2 regions of the Nocardioides faecalis genome follow, and region 2 is predicted to be linked to the other one. Evidence: predicted binding sites of a transcription regulator. Region 2 holds the regulator's gene; the other holds the start of a gene.
What was found. The regulator LexA, encoded in region 2, represses DNA repair genes until DNA is damaged. The targets are predictions, from matches to a motif close to TCGAACANNTGTTCGA.
Positions count from the first base shown of each region.

Region 1 (6,654 bases), 810 kb from region 2:
ATCCGGTGGTGCTGACGTTGCACGACTCCACCCAGGGCGTGCACGGCGTGGTCTCGACGCTGGCGCCGATGCTCGGGCTGACACCGGAGCAGGTGCGGGTAGTTGCGCCGTACGTCGGCGGCGGGTTCGGCAGCAAGGGCGAGGCGCACAGCCACGAGATGGCGGCGGCGCTCGCCGCGCGCACGGTGCCGGGCCGCGCCGTGAGGCTGGCGGTGACCCGGCAGCAGATGTTCGGCATGACCGGCTACCGCACGGCCACCATCTCGCACGTGACGCTGGGCGCGCGGGCCGACGGTGCGCTGACGGCGCTGGAGCACCGGGTGGCCGAACAGACGTCGCGGATCCGTGAGTTCGCCGAGCAGACCGCCTCACCGAGTCGGATGATGTACGCCGCCCCTGCGCGTCGTACCAGCCACCGGCTGGCGCAGCTCGACGTGACGGTGCCGTCCTGGATGCGCGCGCCCGGCGAGATGCCGGGCATGTACGCCCAGGAGGTCGCCATGGACGAGCTCGCCGTCGCCACCGGCATGGACCCGATCGAGGTACGACGCCGCAACGACACCGCGACCGACCCGGAGACCGGCCTGGCGTTCAACGAACGGCGGCTGATGGAGTGCTTCGACCGGGGCGCGGAGCGGTTCGGCTGGTCCGAGCGCGCCGAGGCGCCGCGGGCGACGCTGGACGGCGACTGGTGGGTCGGCCTGGGGGTGGCCTCGGCGACGTACCCGGCCATGCGCTCGCCCGGCAACCGGGCGCGGGTGCGCGCGCTGGAGGGCGGGCGATACGCGGTGGCGATCGGGGCCGTGGACATCGGCACCGGCGCCCGGACCGTGCTGGCGCAGATCGCCGCGGACGCGTTGGGCGTCGCGGTGGAGTCGGTGGAGCTGGAGATCGCGGACACGCTGCTGCCGAGCGCGAGCGTGGCCGGTGGCTCCTCGGGCACCAGCTCGTGGGGCTCGGCGATCGTGGCGGCGGCCCAGCTGTTCCGCGCCGACCACGGCGACGCTCCCTCGCCCGGCGTGGAGACGACCGCCGCGGCGGCGGACGCGCCGGGCGCGAAGACGCACGCCATGCACTCCTTCGGTGCGGTCTTCTGTGAGGCGCGGGTGCACCGGCTGACCGGGGAGATCCGGGTGCCGCGGATGCTGGGGGTCTACTCGGTGGGCCGGGTGATCAACCCGACGACGGCGCGCTCCCAGCTCCTCGGCGGGCTGGTGATGGGCCTGTCCGCTGCGCTGTTCGAGGAGTCCTGGCGTGATCCGCGGTTCGGTCACTTCGTCACCCAGGACCTCGCGACCTACCACGTGGCGACCAACGCCGACGTGCGTGAGCTGGAGGTGGAGTGGCTGGAGGAGGACGACACGCTGCTCACCCCGATGGGCTCGCGCGGCATCGGCGAGATCGGCATCGTGGGCACCGCCGCGGCGGTCGCGAACGCCACCTTCCACGCCACCGGCCGCCGGGTGCGGCAGATCCCGCTGACCCCCGACCTCTTCCTCGACTGAACGGACACCCCCATGGCCCGCAACATCGCCACCAACACCGACGTCGACCGCGACGCCCTGCTGGACTTCGTCCGCCCGCGGCACCGGTTCCTGCTGATCACCCGACGCGCCGACGGCAGCCCGCAAGCCTCGCCGGTCACCGGCGGCGTCGACGACAGCGGCCGGCTGGTGATCGCGACCTACCCCGAGCGCGCCAAGACCCGCAACGCACGCCGTGACCCCCAGGTGGACGTGGTCGTCGTCTCCGACGAGTGGGACGGCCCGTGGGTGCAGGTCTCCGGCACCTGCGAGGTGCTGGACGCCTCCGACGACGAGGGCAACCGGGACGAGGCGGCGCTGGACGCGTTCGTGGAGTACTTCCGCAACATCGCCGGCGAGCACTCCGACTGGGACGAGTACCGCGCCGCGATGGTCGAGCAGGGCAAGTCCCTGCTGCGGATCACCCCGACCGCCTGGGGCCCCGTCGCGACCGGCGGCTTCCCGCCGCGACTGGTCTGAGCGCGTCAACACCCACTGCGCACCACCGTGGGAGACTGCCGCATGCCACTGACCAACCCTTAGCTTGCGGGGCCGACGCCGCAGCAGGGACTCCCTCGCGACCAGCTGGAAGAGCGGATCCTGAACCTGCTGTCGGCGCAGAACATGGCCGTCATCGCCACGACCAACTCGGAGGGCTCGCCGGCCGCAACGCCGGTGCGGTACTACAGCCTCGGGTTCGAGATCTTCTACACCAGCTGGAATGCCTCGGTGAAGTCGCGCAACCTCCAGCGAGACCCCCGCGTGTCCGCAGGCATCTTCGCGCCGCTGGTCGGCCAAGCAAGCAGTCGAGGAGCGCAGCTGTTCGGCACCGCCAGCACCATCGAGCGCGAGGAGCCGGAAGCCGCCGCCTACTGGGAGGCATTCCGCTGGCAGTCGGACCACGTGGAGCGAGGACGCTCCCTCGACGACCCGCCGCAGGATCCGCTCACGGTCATCACTCCGCATCGAATCCTCTACACGGAGCACTGGCTGCGTCGCTCGGGCTTCGCACCGCGTCAGACATGGCGACCGACACACTCGCCGTCGACCTGAACGCGAAGGGCCACCTAGCGACGCGCGGAGGCTATCGACGTCGCGGCTCGCGGTGGCGGTACAGCGTCATCAGGTGCGCCACGAACTGGCCGAGCACACCCAAGCGTGAGGGGTTCAGCGCTCGGCCGTTGTCGCCCGCGCGCATCGTCGAGCCACGGTGAGATCGCGAGACGGACACGCGGATCGATGGGTTCCTGGGCAGCCGCCGCCGCAGCCTCGCGGCTGAAGTGTCACCACCAAGATGATTCAGAGCGTCACCGATGTCCCGATGCAGAACTGTCACCGATGCCCCTGAGACATCACACACCGCGAGCTCCAGTGAGAATCCGCCAGCTTCGCACTAGAACACTTGTTCGATTAATGGTAGGATCGACCGTAGGTCGAGCGCTCCCGCTCGACGCGTGACCCACCGTCTCGGGGAGGTCGATCGCAGTGACCGCTGGTGTTCTCACCCGCCATCCCGTGCTCCAGGCTGCCGGGCAGATGCGTCGGGTCCTGGGCGAGGTGGCGGACGTTGAGCCGTTGTTCATGGCGACCTCCGACAAGGAGACGGCGCTGGTCGAGCTGACGCACATCGAGGCCCAGGTCGCCGAGCTGAGGCTGCGGTTGCTCGCCTCGGCCGATGATGTCGCGGCGATGCACGGTGCCCGCGACGCCGGCGCCTGGATCGCCCACACCACCCACACCGACCCACAAACGGCACGGGCCGACTGGCGGCTCGCCAAGGCGCTCGAGACCCGGACCGTGGTCGCTGCCGGGATGCGGGACGGCCATGTGTCCGCGGCGCAGGCGAGGGTGATCACCCTCGGGCTCGACGAGCTGCCCACCGAGCTGGCCCCGGAGACCGTCGCCGGGGCAGAGGTGACCCTGGTCGGGTACTGCGACGAGTTCGGTCCCAAGGACCTCCGCCGGCTGGCACGCCGGATCCTCGACGTCGTCGCGCCCGAGGTCGCCGACGCCGAAGAGGGCAAGAAGCTTCAGGACGAGGAACGGCACGCCCGCGAGAGGGCGACGCTGAGCCTGCGGGACCTCGGCGACGGCCGCACCCGACTCTCCGGAGTGCTGCCGACGACCGTGGCGAACCGGCTGCGGACCTATCTCGACGCCTACACCTCACCCCGCAAGAACGGCGGGACCGGCGGGGTCTCGACAGGCTCGACCACCGCCATCCCCCGGCACCGAGCCAACGCCCACGCCTTCGAAGCACTGCTCGAGCTCCTCGACCCCGACCAGCTCCCCGAGCACGGCGGCGATGCCACCACGGTGATCGTGGCCCTGTCCCACGAGCAGCTGCTGACCGACCTCGCCACCGCGATCGCGATCACCGGCGGTGGCGCCGACCCGATCTCCGCCGGCGAAGCCCGGCGCCTCGCCTGCCAGGCGGCGATCATCCCGCAGGTGTACGGCGGGGACTCCGAGCTCCTCGACCAGGGCCGCGCGAAGCGGTTGTTCACCAAGCCCCAACGCAAGGCGATGAAGGTCCGCGATCGACGATGCCGGGCTGAGGGCTGCACCATCACCGCGGCGTGGACCGAGGCCCACCACCTCAGACCCTGGTCCCAAGGCGGTCGCACCGACCTCAAAGACGCCGTCTGTTTCTGCAAACAGGACCACCTCCGCGCCCACGATCCCAGCTACGAGATGACCCTCCTGCCCAACGGCGACTACCGGTTCACCAAGCGACAGTGTGCCCTGCCTCGGCCAGGTTGAGCGCGACAGCACCACCGCGCCCACGACCCGCGCCCACCCCACCTACGCGATGAACCTCCTGCCCACCGGTGACCTCAGGTTCCACCGACGGTTCTAGCCCGGCCGGGCCACGGTGCCAGGATCTCTGGTCCGACTGCCTGTGGTGACTCGGTAGCTGCACTGGCTGTGGAACCCCGAAGGCTGTGAGACCGTCTGATGACCATGCCGACGTTCACGATGAGCCCTGCCCCCACTGGCAGCATCCGACCGCGCGCCGTTCGCCGGGCAGGTCGCGGCGCCCTGCTGCTGAGCCTGGCCCCCGGAGCCGTCTTCCTCGCCGGATGCGGCAACGCCCCCACCACTGCCAGCCCCGTGGTGCCATCCAGTGAGCTCGCCGACGCCGGGAAGCGCCCCTGCCCAGAGGAGCTGCCCACGGGCGATGACCCTTCCGGGCACGGCTTCGGGGCCGATGAGCCGGCGGACGAGCGCCCGGACCTCCTCGCGCCCGAGGAGGCGTGGGTGTGTCAGTACTGGCCCTTCGACGCTGGCACGACCGCCGACGGCGGTGCTGTCTTCGGGTGGACGCGCAAGGGCGACCCCGAACCCGTTCCCGCCGGGGACCTACCCGCCCTCAAGACGGCCCTTGACGACCTGGCCCCTGCCGACCGCAACCGTGCCTGCACCGCTGACCTGGGCGCACGGTGGATGATCGTGTACAGCCACGGCGGCGACCAGACCGGGGTGGTCGTCGACGACTACGGCTGTCGAGACGTACGCCTGACCGACGACCCGCACGCAACAGCGCCGGGTTCGGAGGACCAGCGCGGCACGGTCGGTGGCGTGCTGGACGGCGGTCGTGCCGTCCTCGATGCCGTCGGCGTCGGGCGCTCGGACTGACCCGGACACCTCACCAACGCGACCGGCCCCCTCCGGTGCCTGACCTCGAGGGTCGAGCGCACGGAAGGGGCCGGGACGTGGTGCGGCCGACCTCAGAGGTCGATCGGACGCAGCACCCGGTTGATGGCGTGGGCGATCTGCTTGTTGCCCTTGTTGATGTCCACCGCCACCACGCGCGGGTTCTGGGCGTCGCGGTCCTTGTCGATCAGCTTGACCTTCTTGCCCTTGACCCGGACGGTGATGTTGAGGTTGGCGGCCGTCTTGAGCTTGGCGCCGTCGGACTTCAGCACCTTCTTGGCGTTCAGCCGCTGCGGCACCACGTGGTAGAGCAGCACCGCCTCGAGGGTGTCGACGTCGGCGACCTTCGCCACGGCGTTGAAGGTCGCGCGCTCGGTGCGCGGCTGCTTGCCGCTGAGGTCCTTCACCAGCCGGCGGAACGCGGCGTCGGTGGGCAGGAACGCGGTGAGGCGGGTGTCGCCGTCGGCGAGCACCGAGACCGGGCTGTTGGGCTTGGCCTTGAGGACGGTGGTCACCGCCTTCTCGAGGATGTCGAAGTCGTGCCAGTTGCGGTCGTACCCCTTGTCGGCCGCGAGGACCTCGGCGAGGCTGCGGTCGTCGAGGGCGGCCTGGGCGGGGGCCGGGGAGAAGGTGGCACCGGCGACGGCCGCGGTGACGAGGCCGACGAGTCCGATCTTGAGCTGACGCTGGTTCATCGTGCTGTCCTCCGAGTGGGTGGGGTCGCGCGGGACCGCGCGGGACTGTCACCAGTGCTTCGGCGCCGTCAGCGGGCCGGATTGCCCACCTTCTCCAGATTTCTCCGGCGATCGGCGTCGCCGTGGCGCTGCTGGGGATCCTCGCCGGGTGCCTCGCCTCAGCGGCGCACGAGGACGCCGTTGCCCCCGGGCACGACCACTGAGCCGCCCGGCACGCTGTCCTGCGCCGGCTCGGAGCCGGTGCTGAACAGCACCTCGGTGGCCGCCACCTGCCACGGCTCGGTGCCGAGGTTGACGTGGATCGCCAGCGCACCGCGCTCCAGCGTGAGCCGCCTGGCCTCCTCGTCGACGGTGGCCGACCCGAAGGAGGGGTCCGTGAGCTCGGGGCAGGTACGACGCAGCTGGGCCAGGCGCCGGTAGCCGGCCAGCACCCGGGCGTGCTCGCCGGTCTCGGCCTCCTCCCACCGCAGCCGGCTCGCGGCGAAGGTGGCCGGGTCCTGCGGGTCGAGGACCTCGTCGGGGTCCCACCCCATCCGCTCGAACTCCGCCAGCCGGCCCTCGGCGGTCGCGGTGGCCAGCTCGGGCTCGGGGTGGGAGGTGAAGAACGCGAACGGCGTGCTGGCCGCCCACTCCTCGCCCTGGAACAGCATCGGCGTGAACGGCGAGCCCAGGGTCAGCAGCGCACCGCACAGCAGCTGCTCGGTGCTCAGGTGCTCCGCGGTGCGGTCGCCCCGGGCCCGGTTGCCGATCTGGTCGTGGTTCTGCGCGCAGACCACCAG
Region 1 is NZ_CP074406.1:1,493,616-1,500,269, reverse strand. Features, by position in the region: gene KG111_RS06900 (xanthine dehydrogenase family protein molybdopterin-binding subunit) at 1-1,505, shown strand, start outside; gene KG111_RS06895 (PPOX class F420-dependent oxidoreductase) at 1,518-2,003, shown strand; gene KG111_RS06890 (pyridoxamine 5'-phosphate oxidase family protein) at 2,109-2,576, shown strand; gene KG111_RS06885 (HNH endonuclease signature motif containing protein) at 3,105-4,286, shown strand; gene KG111_RS06880 (hypothetical protein) at 4,482-5,162, shown strand; gene KG111_RS06875 (fasciclin domain-containing protein) at 5,255-5,875, opposite strand; gene treZ (malto-oligosyltrehalose trehalohydrolase) at 6,034-6,654, opposite strand, start outside.
Region 1: a site for LexA is predicted at 2,918-2,933, ahead of KG111_RS06885 (HNH endonuclease signature motif containing protein). Genes of this name have one in related genera too.

Region 2 (6,654 bases):
CCATCCTGTGGACTAGATGTGGAGAACTACATCCTTGTAACTACTAGATGTTGTGGTAACCGTACGCCGTGTGCGCCACGGCGTGCAAGTGCTCAGCCGCCTCTGCGGCGCAGTTTTTACCCGCCGCCACGTTTACGCAGGTCACAGGCCGCGCGGCATCCACCGACGGGCCAAAGGCCCGGCTCACAGCGGCCTCGCGGACGGCCCGCGGCACGGGCTCGGCGGGTTGGCCGGCCCCGGGGCCGCCGATCGGACACAATGGCGGGCGTGGCTGGGGGGAAGCGGGCAGGCAAGCGGGCGGGCAGCCGCGAGCGGGCGCAGTTCCGCCCGGACCTGGCCCTGATGGCCGTCGCCATCACCGCTGCGGTGGTCGGCTGGGGATTCCTCGTGTTCACCGCCATCGGCTTCGGCGCCGACGCCCGCCAGGACGGCAGGGCCAGCTCCTGGCTGCTGCTCATCGCGTGCGCCCTTGCCGCCATGGCCTGCCTCTTCCTCGCCTTCATGCTCGCCGCGCGGCTCGCGCGCGCGCTCGGCATCGCCAGCGCCCCCGAGTCCAAGCCCAAGCGGGACCCGAACGCACCCAAGGGCGGCAAGCGCGCCGCTCGGTGAGCGCGAAGGGCGGGACCCGGCAACGGGTCCCGCCCTTCGTCTTCCCCTGCTCCGCCGGGGTCGAGGCGGCGGAGAGTCTGTGCGGCCCGCTCAACGGGTCGGGATGCGGAGCTCCTGGCCGGCGTAGACCACGCTCGACGACAGCGTGTTGAGCTGCTGGATGTCCTGCATCGCGGAGCGGACGTCGGTGCCGGTCTCGGCCGCCACGTCGCTGGCGATCGCCCACAGGGTCTCCCCCGGCGCGACCGTGACGACCTCGACGGCGGCGGGGTCGCCCTGCGCCCAGGTGGCCACCGAACCGGCGGCGACGAGCACCGCGACGAATCCGATCACCACCAGCGCCAGCGCCAGGACGACGACCCGCCCTCGGCGCGTCAGCCGGACAGTCGAGCCGGTGCGGACCTGGCCGGCGCGGGCCTGGCGAACCGCGGGCAGCACGCGGGTCTCGGTGTGGAACGGGGCAATGGTGGCAGTGCTCATCTGGACCTCCGGGGGAAGTGGGCGAGCCTCAGTTCTAGGAGGACCGTCCGACGGAAGTGTTCGATCAGAGGTTCGATCGAACATGTGTACGAGACTAGATCACATGTTCGAACAAGTCCAGGGTTTGTTCGACAAGATGTTCGAACACCCCGCGCTCGTGCCGCCGACACGCCTGTTCGAACAGATGTTTGATGCGGGGCGCCCGGTTCCGTTAGCGTCGGTGCCACCACGCCGGGCTCCCCGGCAGCGACACCGCCGCGCGAACTGGAGGCCGATCCCATGGCACAGAGCAAGGACCGCACCGTCACGGAGCTGCCGGACGGCCCGCCCGACTCCTCGGGACTCACGCCGCGCCAGCTGCGGGTCCTGGCCCACATCAAGGACAGCATCGAGAAGCGCGGCTACCCGCCGAGCATGCGGGAGATCGGCCAGGCCGTGGGCCTGACCAGCACGTCCAGCGTCGCCCACCAGCTGCGCTCCCTGGAGGAGAAGGGCTACCTCAAGCGGGACCCGAACCGGCCCCGCGCGCTCGAGGTTTTCCTGCCCGAGGTGCTCAAGGCCCGCCGCGCGATGGGTGCCGCCGAGGAGACGTCGTACGACGAGACGGGCATCGGCGACGCCGCGCCCGCCCCCCGCAACGTGCCGGTCGTGGGCCGGATCGCCGCCGGCGGCCCGATCCTGGCCGAGGAGCGGGTGGAGGACGTCTTCCCGCTGCCGCGCCAGCTGGTCGGCGACGGACAGCTCTTCCTGCTCGAGGTCAGCGGGGAGTCGATGATCGAGGCCGCGATCTGCGACGGCGACTACGTGGTGATCCGCCAGCAGCCGTCCGCGGAGAACGGCGAGATCGTCGCCGCGATGATCGACGGCGAGGCCACCGTCAAGACGTTCCAGCGCAAGGACGGCCAGGTCTGGCTGCTGCCGCACAACCCGGCGTTCGAGCCGATCGACGGCACCAACGCCACGATCCTCGGCAAGGTGACCGCGGTCCTGCGTCGGGTCTGAGATCCGGCGGTGGTGCCGTAGGGTCGAGGGGTCATCGTCCCCCACCGAAGGCACCACTCCTGATGCTCCTGCGCGGCCGTTCGCCCTTCTCGGGGCTGGTCCTCTCCATCCTCACCTCGCTGGTCGCGGCACTGCTGGTCGTCACCGCCCTGGGCGTCAGCGCCCAGGCCGACCCGGTGAGCCCGGGCACGCCGGCCGACGGCTCGGCGCCCGCGGGCGGAGCCTCCGCCGCCGGCGCCGACCCGGGCGACCCCGAGCAGGTCGCCGAGCAGGCCCTGGAGACGGTCGAGGAGCTGATCGCCGACCCCGCGGCGAGCCTGACGGCGACGGGCGGTGAGAAGCCGGACCTGACCAACGCGCTCACCGACCTCGCCGAGGTGGCCGACGACCTGCGCGACGACCGCGCGGCCGAGGCGAAGAACATCATGGCCCGGCCCACGGACCCCACGAAGACCTGCGCGACCATCGACCTGGTCTGCTACGGCCCGGTCACCGACCAGCGCGTGTGCGCCGGTGGGGTCTGCGTGCACTACGTGACCAGCGGTCCGAACGCGGTCGCGCCCGAGAACGACGGTCCCGGTGGCCTGTACCCCGGCACGGCCGGCGGACGCCCCGACTACGTCGAGACCGTGCTCGACACGGTGCGCCACGTCCGCGACCGGTACCGGGCGGCCGGCTACCGCGCCGTGCTGCCCGACGGCACCGCGGGCGGGACCGCGAACGACTTCGACGTCTACCTGGGCCAGATGCCGAGCGGCTACTACGGCTACTGCGTCTCCTCGCCCAGCCCCAGCGCCGCCGCGCGCACCGCGTCGAGCTACTGCGTGCTCGACAACGACTACCGCGAGTACGCCAAGCACACCCCCCTGCAGAACCTGCAGGTCACGGTGGCGCACGAGTACTTCCACGCCGTGCAGGTCGCCTACGACGCCACGGAGGCCGTCTGGTTCCGCGAGGCGACCGCCACCTGGGCCGAGGACGAGGTGTACGACGGCATCAACGACAACCGTCAGTTCCTCCGCGACGGCCCGCTCGGCAAGCCCGGTCAGCCGCTGAACGCCTCGGCTGCCCGCTACGGCTCGTGGATCTTCTTCCGCTACCTCAGTGAGCGCTACCCGGCAGCGACCGGCGGCATGGCCAACATCGTGCGCCAGATCTGGGAGCGCTCCGCGCACAGCGGCCCCGGTGCGGCCGGCCAGACCAACCTGAGCGCCCTCTCCTCGGTGCTGGCCGCCCGGGGCTCCTCGTTCCGGGTCACCTTCGGCAAGTTCGCCGCGGCCAACCGCTACCCCGCCACCTCCTACTCCGAAGGCGCCGCCTACCGGCTCGCGCCGACGCTGCGCGGCTACCGGATCAAGCCCGGCAAGCGGGTCGCGCTGAGCACCAAGCTCTCCCGGCGGGCCTCGGGCACGGTCCGGTTCAAGTCGATGACCGGCGGCAAGCGCACCCTGAAGGTGCACGTCACCATCCCCAAGGCCACGGCCGGCGGTTACGCCATGGTCACGATCAAGCGGGCCGGCAAGAAGCCGGTCACCAAGCGGCTCCACACCAACAAGGCCGGCCGGGTGAAGAAGAGCTACTCCTTCGGCAAGGGTGTGGACTGGGTCGAGCTCACGCTGGCGAACGCCAGCTCGAAGCGGCGCCCGATCCAGGTCAACGCTCGGGTGCGCTGACCAGGCGCGCGAGCGCCTTGCGGACCAGCTGCGGGTCCGTGGTCGGCCACATCGGCGGCAGGCTCGACTTCAAGAACCCGCCGTAGCGGGCGGTGGCCAGTCGCGGGTCCAGCACCGCCACCACGCCGCGGTCGGTGGTGGTGCGGATCAACCGGCCCGCCCCCTGGGCCAGCAGCAGCGCCGCGTGCGTGGCCGAGACCTGCATGAACCCGTTGCCGCCGGCCTTGTCCGCCGCCTTCGACCGGGCGCTCATCAGCGGGTCGTCCGGGCGGGGGAACGGGATCCGGTCGATGATCACCAGCTGGCAGGTGTCCCCGGGTACGTCGAGGCCCTGCCACAGCCCGAGGGTGCCGAACAGGCAGGTGTGCGGGTCCTCGACGAACTGGCGGGCCAGCTCGGGCAGCTGCGCCTCGCCCTGGGCGAGGGTGGTCAGGTGCGGCAGCACCGTGCGGACGTGCTCGGCGGCCGCCTCCGCGGCCCGGCGGCTGGAGAACAGGCCCAGGGTCCGGCCCTCGGCGGCGTCGACCAGCTCGGCGATCTCGTCCAGCTGGGCCGGCCCGAGTCCGTCGCGTCCGGGCGGCGGCAGGTGGCGGGCGACGTACAGGATGCCCTGGCGGGGGTAGTCGAACGGGCTGCCGACGTCGATGCCGCGCCACGGCTGGGCGCCTTCGCCCTTCGCGACGGCCGGCAGCCGCTCCGAGGGCTTCAGCCCGACGGAGGTGGCGATGGAGTCGAAGTCGCCGCCGAGCATCAGGGTGGCCGAGGTCAGCACCACCGTGTTGTCGGCCAGCAGCTTGTCGCGCATCGGCCCCCACACCTGCAGCGGCGCCACGCACAGCGTCGGCGGCATCCGGTCGCCGCCCTCGGTGCGCCACAGCACGTCGGCCTCGGAGCAGGCGGCCATCCGCTCGGAGGTGGCGAACACCTCCTGCACCATCGCCTTGGCCTGGGTCAGGCCCGGGTCGGGCTCGCTGCCGGACTCCTGCTTGGGGAAGGCGGTCACGCACGCCCGCGCGGCGTCGCGCACCAGCACGAGGGCGTCGGCGAGGTCCTCAGGCAGCTGCTCGAACCGGCCCGGTCGCGCCTCGGCGACGGCGGCGCGCAGCGCGTCCGCGGCGTCGGCGAGGTCGTCGGCGGGGTTCGAGCCGCTGCGGTTGGCGGCGTCCACGTGCCGGGCGGCGCGGCGCGCGGCGCGCTCCACCTCGGCAGCCCACAGCTCGTCGGTGGCGGCCTGGGTGACCCGGGCGGCGAGCTCGTGCGCCTCGTCGATCACCACGGCGTCGTACTCGGGGATCATCGGGATGCCCTCGATGGCGTCGATCGCCAGCAGGGAGTGGTTGGTGATGATCAGGTGCGACTTGTGCGCCTTCTCCTTGGCCCGCTCGGCGAAGCACTCCTCGCCGTAGGCGCACTTCGCAGCACCCAGGCACTCGCGTGCCGAGACGCTGACCTGGCGCCACTCCCGCTCGGTGTGCCGCGGTGCCTCGTCCCGCTCCCCGCTCTCCTTGCGCTCGCTGGCCTTCTCGGCCCATGCCCGCAGCTCGAGCACCTTGGCACCCATCGAGCCCTCGGGCAGCTGCACGAGCTCGCCCTGCTCGTCGGGGGCGCCCTCGCGGATCCGGTGCAGGCAGGCGTAGTTGGAGCGGCCCTTGAGCACCGCGTACGACGTGTCCAGGCCGGGTCGCTTGCCGACGGCCTGCACCAGCCGCGGCAGGTCGCGCTCGACCAGCTGGTGCTGCAGCGCGAGGGTGGCGGTGGCGACCACGACCCGCTTGTCGTGCATCAGCGCGGGCACCAGGTAGCCCAGCGACTTCCCGGTGCCGGTGCCGGCCTGCACCAGCAGGTGCTCCTTGGCTGCGAGCGCCTCGCCGACGGCCTCGGCCATCGCGACCTGGCCGTCGCGCTGCTGGCCGCCGAGCGCGGTGACGGCGGCGCCGAGCAGCTCGCGCACCGCCGAGGCGGTCCCGGGACTCGCAGCGGCACTGGCGTCGGTGGTCACCGAGCAACCCTAAGTGGTGGGCGGGATGCCCCGGCACGGCCCTCCACAGCCCGACCCACTTCTGAGGCGGCCCGCACAACGCCAGCCGCCTCGCTCAGCCGGCGCCTCAGTTGGCGAGCAGCGTGCGGACCCGCTCGGCGACCCGGTCGCCGAAGATCCGGTGGCCCTCGGGGTCCGGGTGCAGGCGGTCGTCGAGGTAGCCGAGCTCGACGTCGAGCATGGACAGGTAGTCCATCCCGTGCGCCGCCGCCAGGCGCATGAGCTCGGCGTCGACGGCCGCCACCGCCTCGGCCGGGCGGGCCGGGGCGGGTGCGGGGCCGACGACCAGCACCTCGGCGCCGGCCAGGCGCCGGGCGAGCCGCTCGAAGCCGGTCACCAGGTCGGCCACCGGCTGGTCGGTGTCGTTGAGCCCGCCCTCGACCACGACGAGGTCCGTGGCCCGGGCCTCCCGTCGGGTGCCGGCATCATCGGTGACCCGGGTCGCGTACGAGCGGTCGCCGCACGGGCTGGCACCGGCGCTGAAGCCGCTGCCGGAGAACCCGTCGACCACGACCCGACCGGGCAGCCGCACCGGCCACGACTCGGTGGGCGCCACCCCGGCGCCGACCGAGTAGGAGTCCCCGATCACCAGCACGCGGGCGCCTTCGCCGGTGACCAGCGCCCCGCGCGCCGCGGCACGCTCGGCGGTCACGCCGCAGCGGTCCGGCCCGGCGCCGGCTCGGGCCAGCGCCACGGTGCTCACGCCGACGACGAGCAGGGCAGCGAGGGTGCCCACGAGCAGGCGCGCGCGAGTGAGGTGCCGAGTCACGTGGAGATCCTCCGCTGTCCGGAGCGATTCCGCTGCTTTTTCGCCGTCCTCGCAGCGGATCGACCACCGGCGGTGCTTGGGTG
Region 2 is NZ_CP074406.1:687,540-694,193, reverse strand. Features, by position in the region: gene KG111_RS03220 (hypothetical protein) at 268-609, shown strand; gene KG111_RS03215 (LysM peptidoglycan-binding domain-containing protein) at 700-1,089, opposite strand; gene lexA (transcriptional repressor LexA) at 1,369-2,091, shown strand; gene KG111_RS03205 (MXAN_6640 family putative metalloprotease) at 2,154-3,764, shown strand; gene KG111_RS03200 (ATP-dependent DNA helicase) at 3,745-5,763, opposite strand; gene KG111_RS03195 (SGNH/GDSL hydrolase family protein) at 5,870-6,571, opposite strand.